Regions from separate parts of the Peribacillus sp. S4 genome, predicted to be linked through region 2. Evidence: riboswitches for the same ligand, from Rfam matches in the RefSeq annotation. Region 2 holds a riboswitch; each other region holds the start of a gene.

Region 1 (4,292 bases), 1.7 Mb from region 2:
TTCAATATTCAGGCTCATTGGCTGAATGACCTTCTTCTGCTGAAAACCCTTAGCAATTCCATCAATGGAAATCGCATTTTTCATTGCACACACATCCTCCCTCTTTAATTGACACGGTGTTGAGTGTATCATCATTCTAAGGTAGCATTCGGTCTAATACAATCAACACATTTGGAAAAATGTTCAGTGAAGGAGACATTCCATGGCATCGATTCATGAGGATATGGTACAAAAGACGAAAAAGCAGATACAACATCATTTTATAGCACTTATTGAAGCAGAGGGGTTCTCACATGTATCCGTGAAGAAAATCGCAGAGCGTGCCAATATTAATCGGGGCACATTCTATTTGCACTACACAGATAAATATGAATTGATGGATCACTTACAGCAGGAATTGTTACATGAACTTCAAACCCGCATTACTGCCATTTTGCCTAAAGAGGCTTTTTTGGCTCTTAATCAACAGCAACTTTATCCGCCTTTCATAGCGATTTTTCAATTCATCAGTGAACATGCTCACGCATTAAGGGCCATTCTTGGTGATCAGGGAGACCCTTCTTTTGCGAAAAAAATAAAACGGGTTTTCGGTGAAGTACTGTTGGAACGTTTGATCAGCCTGCATCCTGCAGCTAAAGATGAAGCATTCCGCATGTATATGCACGCCTTCCTGACATCGGCGATTTTAGGGGTGATTACTGAGTGGCTGGAGAACTGTGAGGAACAAACGGCGGAAGAAATGGCAAAAATCCATTTTAAAATCTTGAACTTCATCAGCCAATTGCGCACATTCATCCAATGAACGATTTTAGTTGGAGATACCTATTCCGCACAAAAGAATGGAAGGGTATTTCCAGGATACCAATGCATTTCTTAATGTCATCGCTTCTCCCCCTTTGACCATACATAAAAAACCTCGTCCCCAAGGAACGAGACCAATTTGCGATGCCCCCCATACATACCCAACAATCCTCGGCTGCTCTCGGAAAGTGGTCATTTCATTTTACTTTTCTCTTCTCTACGTCCACATTAGTAATTACTAAATTTTAACATTGATGGTTCAATACTGTAAATAACGCAAAAAAACTCATTAAATATAATGAGTTTAAAAGCAAAACAAGATATGGATTTTTCGCTCACCGTTCCTGGATAGAACACAGGGATTATAATAATTGAATACCGCTATGAATGTTGGAATCAGTTGATTTACCTTGGGGAAAACAGTTTTAAAAACGGATTCTTTTTCTTATCTGTTATCCTTAATTCATTCATGATGATTTGATCCTCATGATCGGCTATCCATTTCCTTAGTGCATCTTTATCCTGGCACTGTGTTAAATATGTTTGGCCACCCTTGCCTGTAGCATTAATAACATATCTATTGAACGTCTTCTCCATAATTGCCCGCCTTTTTAATAAAATGTATTGAATTTAACTAATAATGTACTGCTTTTCCCTTTATCTTTTACAAAAGAAACATAATATATCTATTACAAATTTTGATTGGCAATAGCATGTTCTGCTTGAAATTATTGAATAAAGTACATCGATGCCGGTTATCATAATTGGATTAATCGAACCTATCATAATGTGCTAACTAATATTTGTCAATACGTTTTTTTAATGTAAATAAAACGTAAATTTTCAGTTTTATTAAAGAAATATTTTTTTACGATTTAGGGGTTTACAACTGCTAAATGATGGGAGTAGAATACGTTTATCAATTTAATGCATTTCGGCCAAAACTCATGGTAAATGAGTACGGAGGACCCAATCATTTGGGGTTAATTCTGCCTTGCAGAAGGGATGAGATCAGCTCTTTCGCCATCCTACCCGTCAGCTAACTTCGTCGGCTAAAGCGAAGGAGGTCTTAAGACCGCCTATTTCGGAAGCTTTTTTTTGCTCGCTATTAGTGGCAATACAGCTATTCGATGATTTCGCAGGTCTTTTTATTATGCCTTTAAAAAGATTCGAAAAGCAGATTGTTGATTAAAAGTCATACAGTAGGGATGATCATTTGAGAATGACAAAAAATTTATTGGATCCGCCAAAAATACTTGTACTCGGCTTTGCCATCCTGATACTTATCGGGGCCTATTTATTGACCCTGCCGGTTTCCACCGAAAATGGCCATGGCCTTTCTTTTCTGGATGCTTTATTCACCTCGACTTCCGCTACATGTGTAACAGGGCTGGTCGTAGTGGATACGGGATCGACTTTCACCACTTTTGGTGAGTTGGTTATCTTAACACTGATTCAGATAGGCGGCTTAGGATTCATGTCATTTGCGACGTTTTTCTTTTTCCTTCTAGGCAAAAAGATTTCCTTAAAAGGCAGGTTACTCTTGCAGGAGTCCTTAAATAATCTATCCATGGCGGGTGTAGTCAGATTAGTGAAACGGCTGTTAATTTTCACGTCCATCATTGAAGGTGTGGGTGCCCTTATCTTATCGATTCGCTTTTCTTTTGACATGCCAACCGGCAAAGCGATCTATTACGGGGTTTTTCATTCCGTCTCGAATTTCAATAATGCCGGCTTTGATTTAATGGGGGAATTCAGGAGTTTGACCCCTTATGTATCGGATCCATTCGTAACCCTTACCGTCGCCTTCCTCATCACGTTTGGCGGGATAGGCTTTATCGTGATGAATGAACTATACGAATATCGTGACACCCATCGTTTATCCGTACATACGAAGGTGGTTCTGATGACTAGCTTGATCCTTACAATCACAGGTGCAATTTTAATCTTTTTATTCGAGTTCGGTAACGCTAAGACATTGCAGCCTTTATCTTTCATGGGTAAAATGCTGTCGTCCTTATTTCAATCGGTATCACCACGGACGGCAGGCTCCAACACGCTGAATATCCCTGATTTAACTCAGCCTACATTACTGCTCATCATTTTCTTGATGTTCGTTGGGGCATCACCCGGATCGACTGGCGGCGGGATTAAAACGACGACATTGGCGACGCTTGTAGGAACGGTTTGGTCACAGATCAAAGGTAAGGGTGATGTGGTCTTGTTCCGTCACCGCATCGTGAGTGAAACGATTTTTAAAGCATTATCCGTTACGTTCATTGGTGTATTCATGGTTTCCATCATCTCCATTCTGCTGACCATCACTGAAAGCGGAACTGATTTCTTGATGATTTTGTTCGAAGCCACTTCAGCATTCGCCACCGTGGGACTTTCAATGGGTTTGACCCCGGAATTATCACCGGTTGGCCGGATGCTCATCATTTTCACGATGTTTGCAGGCCGTGTCGGCCCTTTGACTTTGGCCTTTGCTATCGCCATGAGGCGCAAGCCAGATCCGTTCCGACGTCCAAAAGGGAAAATCATGATTGGTTAATAATGAATGAAGGAGTGTAAATGATGGGAAAACGACAATATGCCGTGATAGGTTTAGGCAGATTCGGAACCAGTGTGGCCCATAGATTATATACGGCAGGCCAAGAGGTTTTGGGTATTGATGTGAACGAGGAAAGAGTCGAGAATGCGGAACTGAACGTTACCCATGCAATCATGGCGGATACGACCGAAGAAGAGACATTGAAAGCAATCGGAATCCGTAATTTCGATTGTGTCATCGTAGCCATCGGAAATGACATGCAATCGAGCATTTTAACTACCTTGCTTTTAAAAGAGCTTGGGATCAAAAAGGTCATTGCCAAGGCACTTAATAAAAATCACGGTCAGGTGCTGACAAAAGTCGGTGCCGACTGGGTCATCTATCCTGAGAGGGATATGGGGGAACGGGTCGCGAACCAGCTCCTTTCCCCTAACATGCTGAACTATATCGAGCTTTCTAAAGAATACAATATCGAGGAAATCATCCTCCCCATGAGCATGAAGGGAAAAAGCCTCAGGGAGCTTGATTTACGGGCAAAATATAATATCAGCGTCATTGCCATCGTGAGTAATGGAGAAATTATCATAGCACCGTCACCGGATCAGGATATCCATGAAAAGGATATGCTTTTAGTGGTTGGCAATAAAGAAGATCTGGCCGTCTTTGCCAATATTGAATAAAATCCGGCAGGTTCCAGCTCTTGCTCCTTTTGAAGGCTAATACATACGAGAAGACCGCCATATGGAGGTCTTCTCGATGAAATTTATAACGAACATGCCCGAGCCCAGGGTATGTATGTATTATTTTATCGTACTGATCGCTTGGGCAAGAGTGGACTTTATCGTCACTTTATCAAAAGGCAGTTGAAGCTTAACGGCAGTCATGGCTATTTCCGGCCGAAGTCCTGAAAGGGTTGTTTGAATTCCGATCAAATGCA
Region 2 (4,292 bases):
TTAGTGGCTGAATGATACTTCTGTAATACGAATTCAGTGTAACGAGCCTTACATCCGGCTGCCATTTTTTCCATTTTTCTTCGAATTTCTTTTCATCTTCTCTTTCAAAAGCGACATAAACGGCAATGACCTGATGTGCAGATAGAGATTTTGCATAATTTAAAGAGTTCTCAACCACATGAGTTATACCGGCCACAGGTACGATAATGATATTTCCTTCAATTGGCAAGATCGGCTCACAAGTTGTAATCCTTAGTTGGTCTCCAACTGCTTCATAATGCTTTCTAATTCGATGAAAAATTAAAATGATGATAGGTAAAAAAATCAAAACAGGCCAAACCTGAATAAATTTGGTTAAAAAGAATATCATCGTGACGATAAAGCTAATTATGGCACCAATTGAATTAATGGTTAATTTCATCATCCAGCCTTTTGGCTTTTCGCGAATCCATTTAACAATCATCCCGGTCTGGGATAACGTAAATGGGATGAATACACCAACCGCATAAAGCGGAATGAGATTTTCCGTATGTCCTTCAACTGCGACTATCAAGATGATGGATGCAAGTCCAAGTATGATAATTCCATTGGAATACCCTAAACGGTCCCCTCTGATCGTAAACGCCCTTGGTATGAATTTATCCTTCGCCAGATTTACCGCAAGCAAAGGGAAAGCCGAATATCCAGTATTTGCCGCAAGTATCAAGATCAATGCAGTTGTACCTTGAATGAAGAAATACATGAAATTCCGTCCAAAGATCTCTTCAGCAATCTGGGAGACGACCGTTACCTCTGCGCTAGGAACAATGCTTAAATAATAGGCTAAGTATACGATTCCCGAAAACAAAACAGCTAGTAAGGAACCCATCGCTATTAATGTTTTCGCAGCATTATTCGGTGCTGGATCTTTAAAGTTCGGGATTGCATTTGAAATCGCTTCGACTCCTGTCAATGCGGAGCTTCCTGATGCAAATGCTCTTAGCAGTATAAATAAACTGATGCCTGCTACCGGAGTCCCGATTGATGCATGCAATTCCGGTGAGACTCCTCCCGTCAGAATTTTGTAAATTCCAACCCCAATCAAGATGAACAAGGCTAAAACGAATAGGTACACCGGATAGGCCAAGACAGATGCCGATTCCGTAACCCCCCTAAGGTTCAAGATAGTAAGTAGGATGACGAAAATAATGGCTATGAGGACATTATAATCATGCAGGCCGGGAAAAGCGGACGTGATGGCATCCGTACCAGCGGAAACACTTACCGCGACAGTTAATATATAATCGACCAATAAGGATCCTCCAGCTATCAACCCTGGATTGACACCTAAATTGTTTTTTGAAACCACATAGGCTCCCCCGCCATGTGGATAAGCGAAAATGATTTGTCTGTAGGACAAAATCAAAGCGGTTAACAGGATCAATACTCCAATCGCGATAGGGATTGAATACCAGAATGCCGCAGCACCGACCGTGATCAGGACAATCAATATTTGCTCCGGCCCATATGCAACCGAAGACAATGCATCTGAAGATAATATCGCCAACGCCTTTGTTTTGTTAAGCTTTTGTTCACCAAGTGCATTTGATTTTAAAGGTCTCCCAATCAAGAACCTCTTTATAGAAGATAACATCAAGAATTCACCACCATGTAATTTATAAGTTTATATTTCCCAGCTGTCTAAAAAAAACGAGACTAAATAGAAAAATGCCTACAAGTCATAGCTAAATAGACCTGTAGACATCAATTTTTTTTGTCTAACAAGCTCCACCTTCCTTCTCATATAACGCTTACGAGGTTAGCTGTCGGATTCGGACCTAAGAGTAGCCCTACCTTATAAAGGATTCACCCCTTGGATTGTTAAAGACAATCCCAATAACGGGTCCCCCGCACCATAAGGTTTAAGCGATTTAGAAATATGAAACTGTTGATTATCATACTCCCGTGAAATGGAAAAGTAAATGAAAATTTTGCACAGAAATAGAATTATTATTTATAAGCGAGGTTTTATTCTTGACTTATATAACAAAAGTCATGCAAACACATGATTCGATGGTAGGAAAGAAGGAAAGTAAACGTCTGAAAGGAAGATATTCAAGAAGACAATGAACAAAAGATAGATTCCCCAAAAGGAAAAATGAAGTAACGTGGTGGATTAAGTAAAACAGATCTGCCCCAGCTTGGATAGTCATAAAATCAGAATTTCGCTTTCCGATTCCATTTTTAATTCCCGTCCATTCGGGGGCATTATTCCACTGATCTACGCCAATTAGTTCCTTCCTTCTTGAATTGGCCTCAAATTGCTTTTTTTAAAGACAAAGTATTTCTGGCCAAGATAGTTAAGCACTGTATAAAAGATTGTTCCTATCAGAACAGCCAAATTTTGTTGTATGGATAAATGAACGGTTCCTTCCAGTGATTCTGCAATGGCTTGGCCTATAGAATAAGCGGCGGAATAACAAATCAGGATGACGCAAAAGAAACGGGCAACTCCTCGCCGCCATTCTATATCGCTTTTAAAGGTAAAAGTCCTGTTCAAAAGAAAACTCGTTACAGCTCCCGTACCATTGCCGATAAAGGTGGAGATCCAGTAAGATAATTCAAGAGCATTCATGAGAAAAAGCATGATGGAAAGTCCAACCGCTGTATTGACTATTCCAACCAATAAAAAGCGGATAAAGGAGTTAGTTTGTTTTAGATAGTTTTTCAATACTGTTCCGTTCATTGTCTAGTTGCTCCCGTTTTTTTAAATCGAGCGGATTAAATAGATCAAGATCAACAATATATTTAGGCCGGCGTTTGGATTCATTATAGATTTTTCCGATATACTCCCCAATCAACCCGACAGCAATCAACTGTAGTCCACCGATCAACCATATGGAGGTGATCAATGAGGTCCAGCCAGTTTCGGTCTGCCCATAAAATTTCAACCATAAAAAGTAAGACCCAAAGAGTAAGCTAATGAAAAAGGAAAGACATCCTAGCCATAATACAAGCCGGATCGGTGTAACTGAAAAGGAAGTAATGCCATCAAGTGCAAAAGCAACCATCTTCTTAAATGGATATTTCGTTTCCCCGGCCAATCTTTCTTTACGGTCATAATAAACAGAGTCCGTCTTAAACCCAATGAGCGGTACAATCCCCCGTAAAAAAAGATTCGTTTCATCAAAGCGTTCCAACTCCATGATCGCCCTCTTGCTCATTAGCCGGAAATCGGCATGATTATAGACAAGGTTAACCCCCATCTTGTTCATCAATTTATAAAAACCTGTTGCAGATGTTCGTTTAAAGAATGAATCAAGGTCCCTTTTCTGGCGGACACCATATACGATTTCACATCCTTCATTGAATTTACGAATGAATTCCGGGATGACTTGAATATCATCCTGTAAATCTGCATCAATGGAAATCACACAATCTGAGGCTTCCTTGGCTGTAAACAACCCAGCCAGAAGTGCATTTTGATGTCCAGCATTCCGGGAAAGCTTTAGCCCGCGAACATATTCATTATTAATCGTTTCTTTGTAAATGATCTTCCAAGTTTGATCCTTGCTCCCATCATCGACAAACAAAATTTTACTTTGACCGGAAACAACGTTTTCATCGACCAACCCCCTCATCAATCCACAAAGCTGGGAAATGGTTTCCTGCAAAACGCCTTCTTCGTTATAACAAGGTACAACAATCGTTACAATCGGTGAATTCATTCTATTCCCCCCTTTTCACATGACTCTGTATAAATGAATTTTCCATACGCTTCCTTTTTTAGTGAAAACCCTATCCAGCACCAATCCGTTTTCCTTCGCGTTGTTGATTGGGATGGCAGAAAATATATACGTTCCGCCTAATCCTTTAAACGCATCCATGTTGAGGTCCAAATTTTTCAGCTCTTTCTTCGAGCCTTTCTTGAACATATAATGCTTCCCAAGCTCATCGGTAAATAGGTAACAACGTCCTCCCCATTCATCAAAATAGATTCTGATGTTTTTATTCTTAGCCAATTCGTTTTCAATTATTTGACGAAATTGATGTTTGTAAGAAAGCGGATAAAAATTGTTATAGCTATCGAGCGTGTAAAATCCATTATATTGAGCGATTGCGGGATGCAGCCCAATGCTGGCAACACGATATTCTTCTTGTGGACGGTCAATATGATCTTTTATTTCCTGAAAAAGGCTTTCTGAATAGAACTCTTTAAAAGTTGGCTTTTCATTGTGAGTGATTTCCTCATTGAAACCGATTAAAATCAGTATTTGAACGGCGATGAAAATAGAAAGGGTTTTCTTAGCATA
Region 3 (4,292 bases), 690 kb from region 2:
TTGTATATTCATTCCTTATTTCTGCAATTGTTTCCAAAATAGGATAAAATGTATGATGATATATCATTTTTTGCAGGAGGACCAATTATGGTGTACCAGGTCAGATTGTTAAAGGGCATTTTACAGCCTTATCGGAGTCGTTATCAGCTGCAAAATGCAGAGGCAGTCACAAAGCTTGGATTGAAATTAATATTTATATATTTTCTTAGTCTTATAGTATTCGCCGTTGGGGGATATTTTGGCATTGGTTCAGAATCATTCTCCAAAGAAATCACGAAGATGAGCGCCAATGAATTCGAAGCAGCAAAGTTGCTGATTTTGAGCGGCAATATAATAACAGGAATAATCCACCCTTCCATATACATATTTTTAGCAGCTCTATTCTTTTGGATCGTTACTGATATCCCCTATATAAAATTAGTTATCGTTCAAATGATTCTTTTTGGCCTGCAATTAGTGGAAAAAACATTATTGATTCCCTTATTCGTTTTAATGGATATAGGCAGCGATGCCAATCCTTTTTCATTGGGGATCATCAGTCAGTATTTTCTCAGAAGTGATTATTTCATTCACTTTTTCAGTGAAATTACCATTTTTCAATTTCTCATTATTGCTCTGCAATATTTTTATTTGAAGGAATTTACAGAACGTAATAATTATTTGGTCCTTTTAATGATTGTTCTATTCTATTTGGCCACATGGTTTGTTAAAGCCTTTTTAGGATACATCCAAGTAGGCGTATTTGTATAAAGCGGGTGAAATGAATGAGCGGTAACTGGAAAATAGCGGCGGTCTCCATTGCGTCGATAGTGTTAATAACCGTTAACTTATACCTTATTGAAAAAAAAGAAAGCAAAGTGGAACGGACGGTTTTCGTTGAAAACTGGACTAAGGTAAAAAAAGATACAATTACGGATACTATTCAAACAAATGGGGTAATTAAACCAGTAGAAGAGTATGATATCTATTTTGATGCCAAGAAAAATGATTTTAAGAAATTCCTTGTAAAAGAAGGCGATTCGGTTACGGCTGGCTCCTCGTTGTTTGAGTATACGGCGACCGAACTTGATGCGCTTAAAGCGAGTTTGGAAGCGGAGAAAACGGCAGCTGAGGGGGAAAGGGCAGGGATTGAGGAATACATAGGGAAGTTGAGGTCTTATCAGGGGAACTTGACCAGTGAACCTGAAGCGGCAATTGATGAATCGGTGGAGAAAAACTTGAATATTGATATAACGACAAGCTCTTCAGATCTTATTAAAAGTAACATTGAGCAAGAAATGTACAAGCAGGAACTAGAAAAAAACAGGTTGGATGAAAAAGTGAAAATGCTTGACGCTAAATTAAGTTCGATTGAGGAGCAGTCCAGTGCAATTGTGACGACGAGCGAGGCTGATGGTGTCGTTAAAAATATCAATAAAAACCTTGATAATCCCATTATATCCATCGTTTCTACAAATATGGCAATTGAAGGGTATTTCTCCGGAGAGGAAATGAAAAAGGCTGAAGTGGGCATGACTATAAAAGCAAGTTCCTCTGATTCAAAAAAGGCATTGAAAGGGACGATAGGCCGTATCCATTCCTATCCCGCAGAAGAGCCATCATTAAAAAAAGATAACAGATTTCCATTTCAGGCTTTAATCGAACCGGAAGGCGAAGAAACGGAACCTTTGTTGGTGGGATCGAAAGTGAATCTTACTGTAATAACCAATGAGAAAGCCGGTGTACCCTCTATACCGATAGAGGCGGTACAATACCAAAAGCATCCATATATTTACAAGTTGACGAATAAAGGCCATGTGGATAAACATTACATTACAAAAGGTCTTAAGGCTGAAGGGAAGCAGGAAATCATAAAGGGACCATCTGTAGGTGACGTCATCCTCCTGAAGCCGAATGTGGCAGTGAAGAACCATTCTTATTTTATTACCCCGATTCAATTTGAAAAAGTGAAAGCTAGAACTTATAAAAAATTCACCTCTAGGGAAAAAGTAAGATACCTGTTACTTGGCATTCTGGAAAAATAACCGCTTTTTTCACAAGAGAGGTGATGACAAATTATTTATTAATTATATCAATATAACTTAAGTGATTAAAAATCGGGAAGCGTAATTATAGATAGAGTAGCTATTAATACAGAATATTCAGACATATTTAAAGACCTTTTTCTAGAACGGATGCGAATAAATATTTACAGATTATCATTTTTAGTATAATATTTTATTATAAGTTAACTCGCTTAATCTTATTCCAAGAACGGGGGACCCATTTATGTGGATTTTATCCGCTAGGGGTGAATTCAGAAATGAAAGGGCTTTTTGTGTTTCCAATCCTAACCCGACAGCTAACCTCGTCAGCGTCTTCAAGGGAACATGTGTGAATATTCACGCCTATAAGAAATCGACACATGAAGTGTCTTTTTTTTCGGCGTAAAGACAGAGTTTTTCAAAAAAGAAAAATTACTTTCTTTTATTAGTATCTTGTTTCCCTTACCGAGACAAAAATGTTTTTGCATCAAAGACTTTATGGAAGGTGAGGAAAGTAAATGAAGAAATTCAAACTAAGTTTAGCTAGCCAAATTTTCATTGGTTTAATTCTAGGGATTATCGTTGGTGCCATTTTTTATGGTAATGAGACGGCCCAAAACTTTTTACAGCCATTCGGAGACATTTTCCTACGAATGATTAAAATGATTGTAGTGCCGATCATCGTTTCAAGCCTTATCGTTGCAGTTGCTGGTGTAGGTGATTTGAAAGCGGTAGGTAAACTAGGTGCTAAATCATTATCATACTTTGTTGTCGTAACTATGATAGCGATTGCTGTTGGTTTAATTTCAGCGAATATCATCCAGCCTGGTGCTGGTGTGAATATGGATAAGCTGGAACAAACTGATATTTCTACGTATGTTGATACAGCAGAAACTAAGCAGCATGAATCGTTCGTGGATACACTCGTTCACATTGTACCATCCAATCCAGTCCAAGCTATGGTACAAGGCGATATGCTAGCGATCATTTTCTTCTCCGTGTTGTTTGGGCTTAGTATTGCAGCCATCGGTGAAAAGGGTAAACCAGTATTCCGCTTCTTCCAAGGTACAGCTGAAGGAATGTTCTACCTAACTAACATGGTCATGAAATTCGCTCCTATCGGTGTATTTGCACTAATCGGTGTGACGATCTCCAAGTTCGGTTTGGAATCTTTAATTCCGCTAGGAAAGTTAGCGCTTTCTGTATACGGAACAATGATTTTCTTTGTAATAGTCATTCTTGGTCTTATTGCGAAATTTGTCGGATTCAATATCTTTACGCTGATTAAACTTCTAAAAGAAGAATTGATTCTTGCTTTCTCTACTGCAAGTTCAGAAGCGGTTCTTCCGAAACTCATGGAAAAAATGGAGAAAGCGGGATGTCCAAAACATATTGCTACATTTGTTATTCCGACTGGATACTCCTTTAACCTTGATGGTTCTACATTATACCAAGCGTTAGCAGCTATCTTCATCGCTCAAATGTACGGAATCGATTTAAGCGCGTATGAGCAAATTACGCTGATGCTAGTGTTAATGATCACGTCCAAGGGGATTGCGGGTGTACCAGGTGTATCTTTCGTAGTGCTTTTAGCGACATTGGGAACTGTCGGTATTCCTATTGAAGGTCTAGCATTTATTGCCGGTATCGACCGTATTCTTGATATGGGACGTACAGTGGTAAACGTTATCGGTAATTCACTTGCGGCAATCGTCATCTCTAAATGGGAAGGTCAATTCAACCCTCCTTCCAAAAAAGAGTTAGAGCAAGTTTCTTAATATAAAAAATCCAGAGTGAAATGTCACTCTGGATTTTTTTATTTATTTTTTGAATGAGATAGCGCTTTCTTATTTCTCGATGACTGTAAACTCCGCTTCCTTAGAGATACTCAAGCACTTCAAGTTGAATTGTTTTATGGAGGAAACTACCTTCTTGACGCGTCTTCCCGGATGTCAAAATGCCCCCAAATTCATAAAGCCTTTCATCTTGTTTACCCTAAAACCAAATCATTTCCTCTCGGCCCAGAAGGTCATGTGTTGTGAAATGAAACTACCTTCCGGCTTTAAAATACGTTAATTTGTTTCAAAGCTAATGTCGGTCATTTTGAGTTGGGGAAGCATCAGCAAAAAGGGAAGCGGCCCTATGAAATGAGTGAATGAGTGATAAAACCATATATGATCCATTCTTCGAATCCTATATTTTTTCCTATTGGTTAATATGGATTTTGATTCATGTTATTTACCTGATGCAGATGATGATGATTAATAT

What was found. Region 2 has a riboswitch for cyclic di-AMP ahead of ACJ9PY_RS04610 (APC family permease). Riboswitches for the same ligand answer to the same signal wherever they lie in the genome.
Region 1: linked by a shared signal. The riboswitch ahead of ACJ9PY_RS23210 (TrkH family potassium uptake protein) and the one ahead of ACJ9PY_RS04610 (APC family permease) in region 2 are both predicted to bind cyclic di-AMP.
Region 3: linked by a shared signal. The riboswitch ahead of ACJ9PY_RS01410 (cation:dicarboxylate symporter family transporter) and the one ahead of ACJ9PY_RS04610 (APC family permease) in region 2 are both predicted to bind cyclic di-AMP.

What each region holds. Positions count from the first base shown of each region.
Region 1 covers NZ_CP175708.1:4,859,012-4,863,303, forward strand. The annotation lists gene ACJ9PY_RS23195 (ABC transporter ATP-binding protein) at 1-84, opposite strand, end outside; gene ACJ9PY_RS23200 (TetR/AcrR family transcriptional regulator) at 203-802, shown strand; gene ACJ9PY_RS23205 (hypothetical protein) at 1,207-1,398, opposite strand; cyclic di-AMP (ydaO/yuaA leader) riboswitch at 1,728-1,870, shown strand; gene ACJ9PY_RS23210 (TrkH family potassium uptake protein) at 2,024-3,355, shown strand; gene ACJ9PY_RS23215 (potassium channel family protein) at 3,379-4,035, shown strand; gene ACJ9PY_RS23220 (STAS domain-containing protein) at 4,156-4,292, opposite strand, start outside.
Region 2 covers NZ_CP175708.1:955,053-959,344, reverse strand. The annotation lists gene ACJ9PY_RS04610 (APC family permease) at 1-1,633, opposite strand, end outside; cyclic di-AMP (ydaO/yuaA leader) riboswitch at 1,772-1,918, opposite strand; gene ACJ9PY_RS04605 (GtrA family protein) at 2,270-2,725, opposite strand; gene ACJ9PY_RS04600 (glycosyltransferase family 2 protein) at 2,685-3,707, opposite strand; gene ACJ9PY_RS04595 (DUF6044 family protein) at 3,723-4,292, opposite strand, start outside.
Region 3 covers NZ_CP175708.1:268,087-272,378, forward strand. The annotation lists gene ACJ9PY_RS01400 (hypothetical protein) at 88-750, shown strand; gene ACJ9PY_RS01405 (efflux RND transporter periplasmic adaptor subunit) at 765-2,024, shown strand; cyclic di-AMP (ydaO/yuaA leader) riboswitch at 2,224-2,371, shown strand; gene ACJ9PY_RS01410 (cation:dicarboxylate symporter family transporter) at 2,543-3,802, shown strand.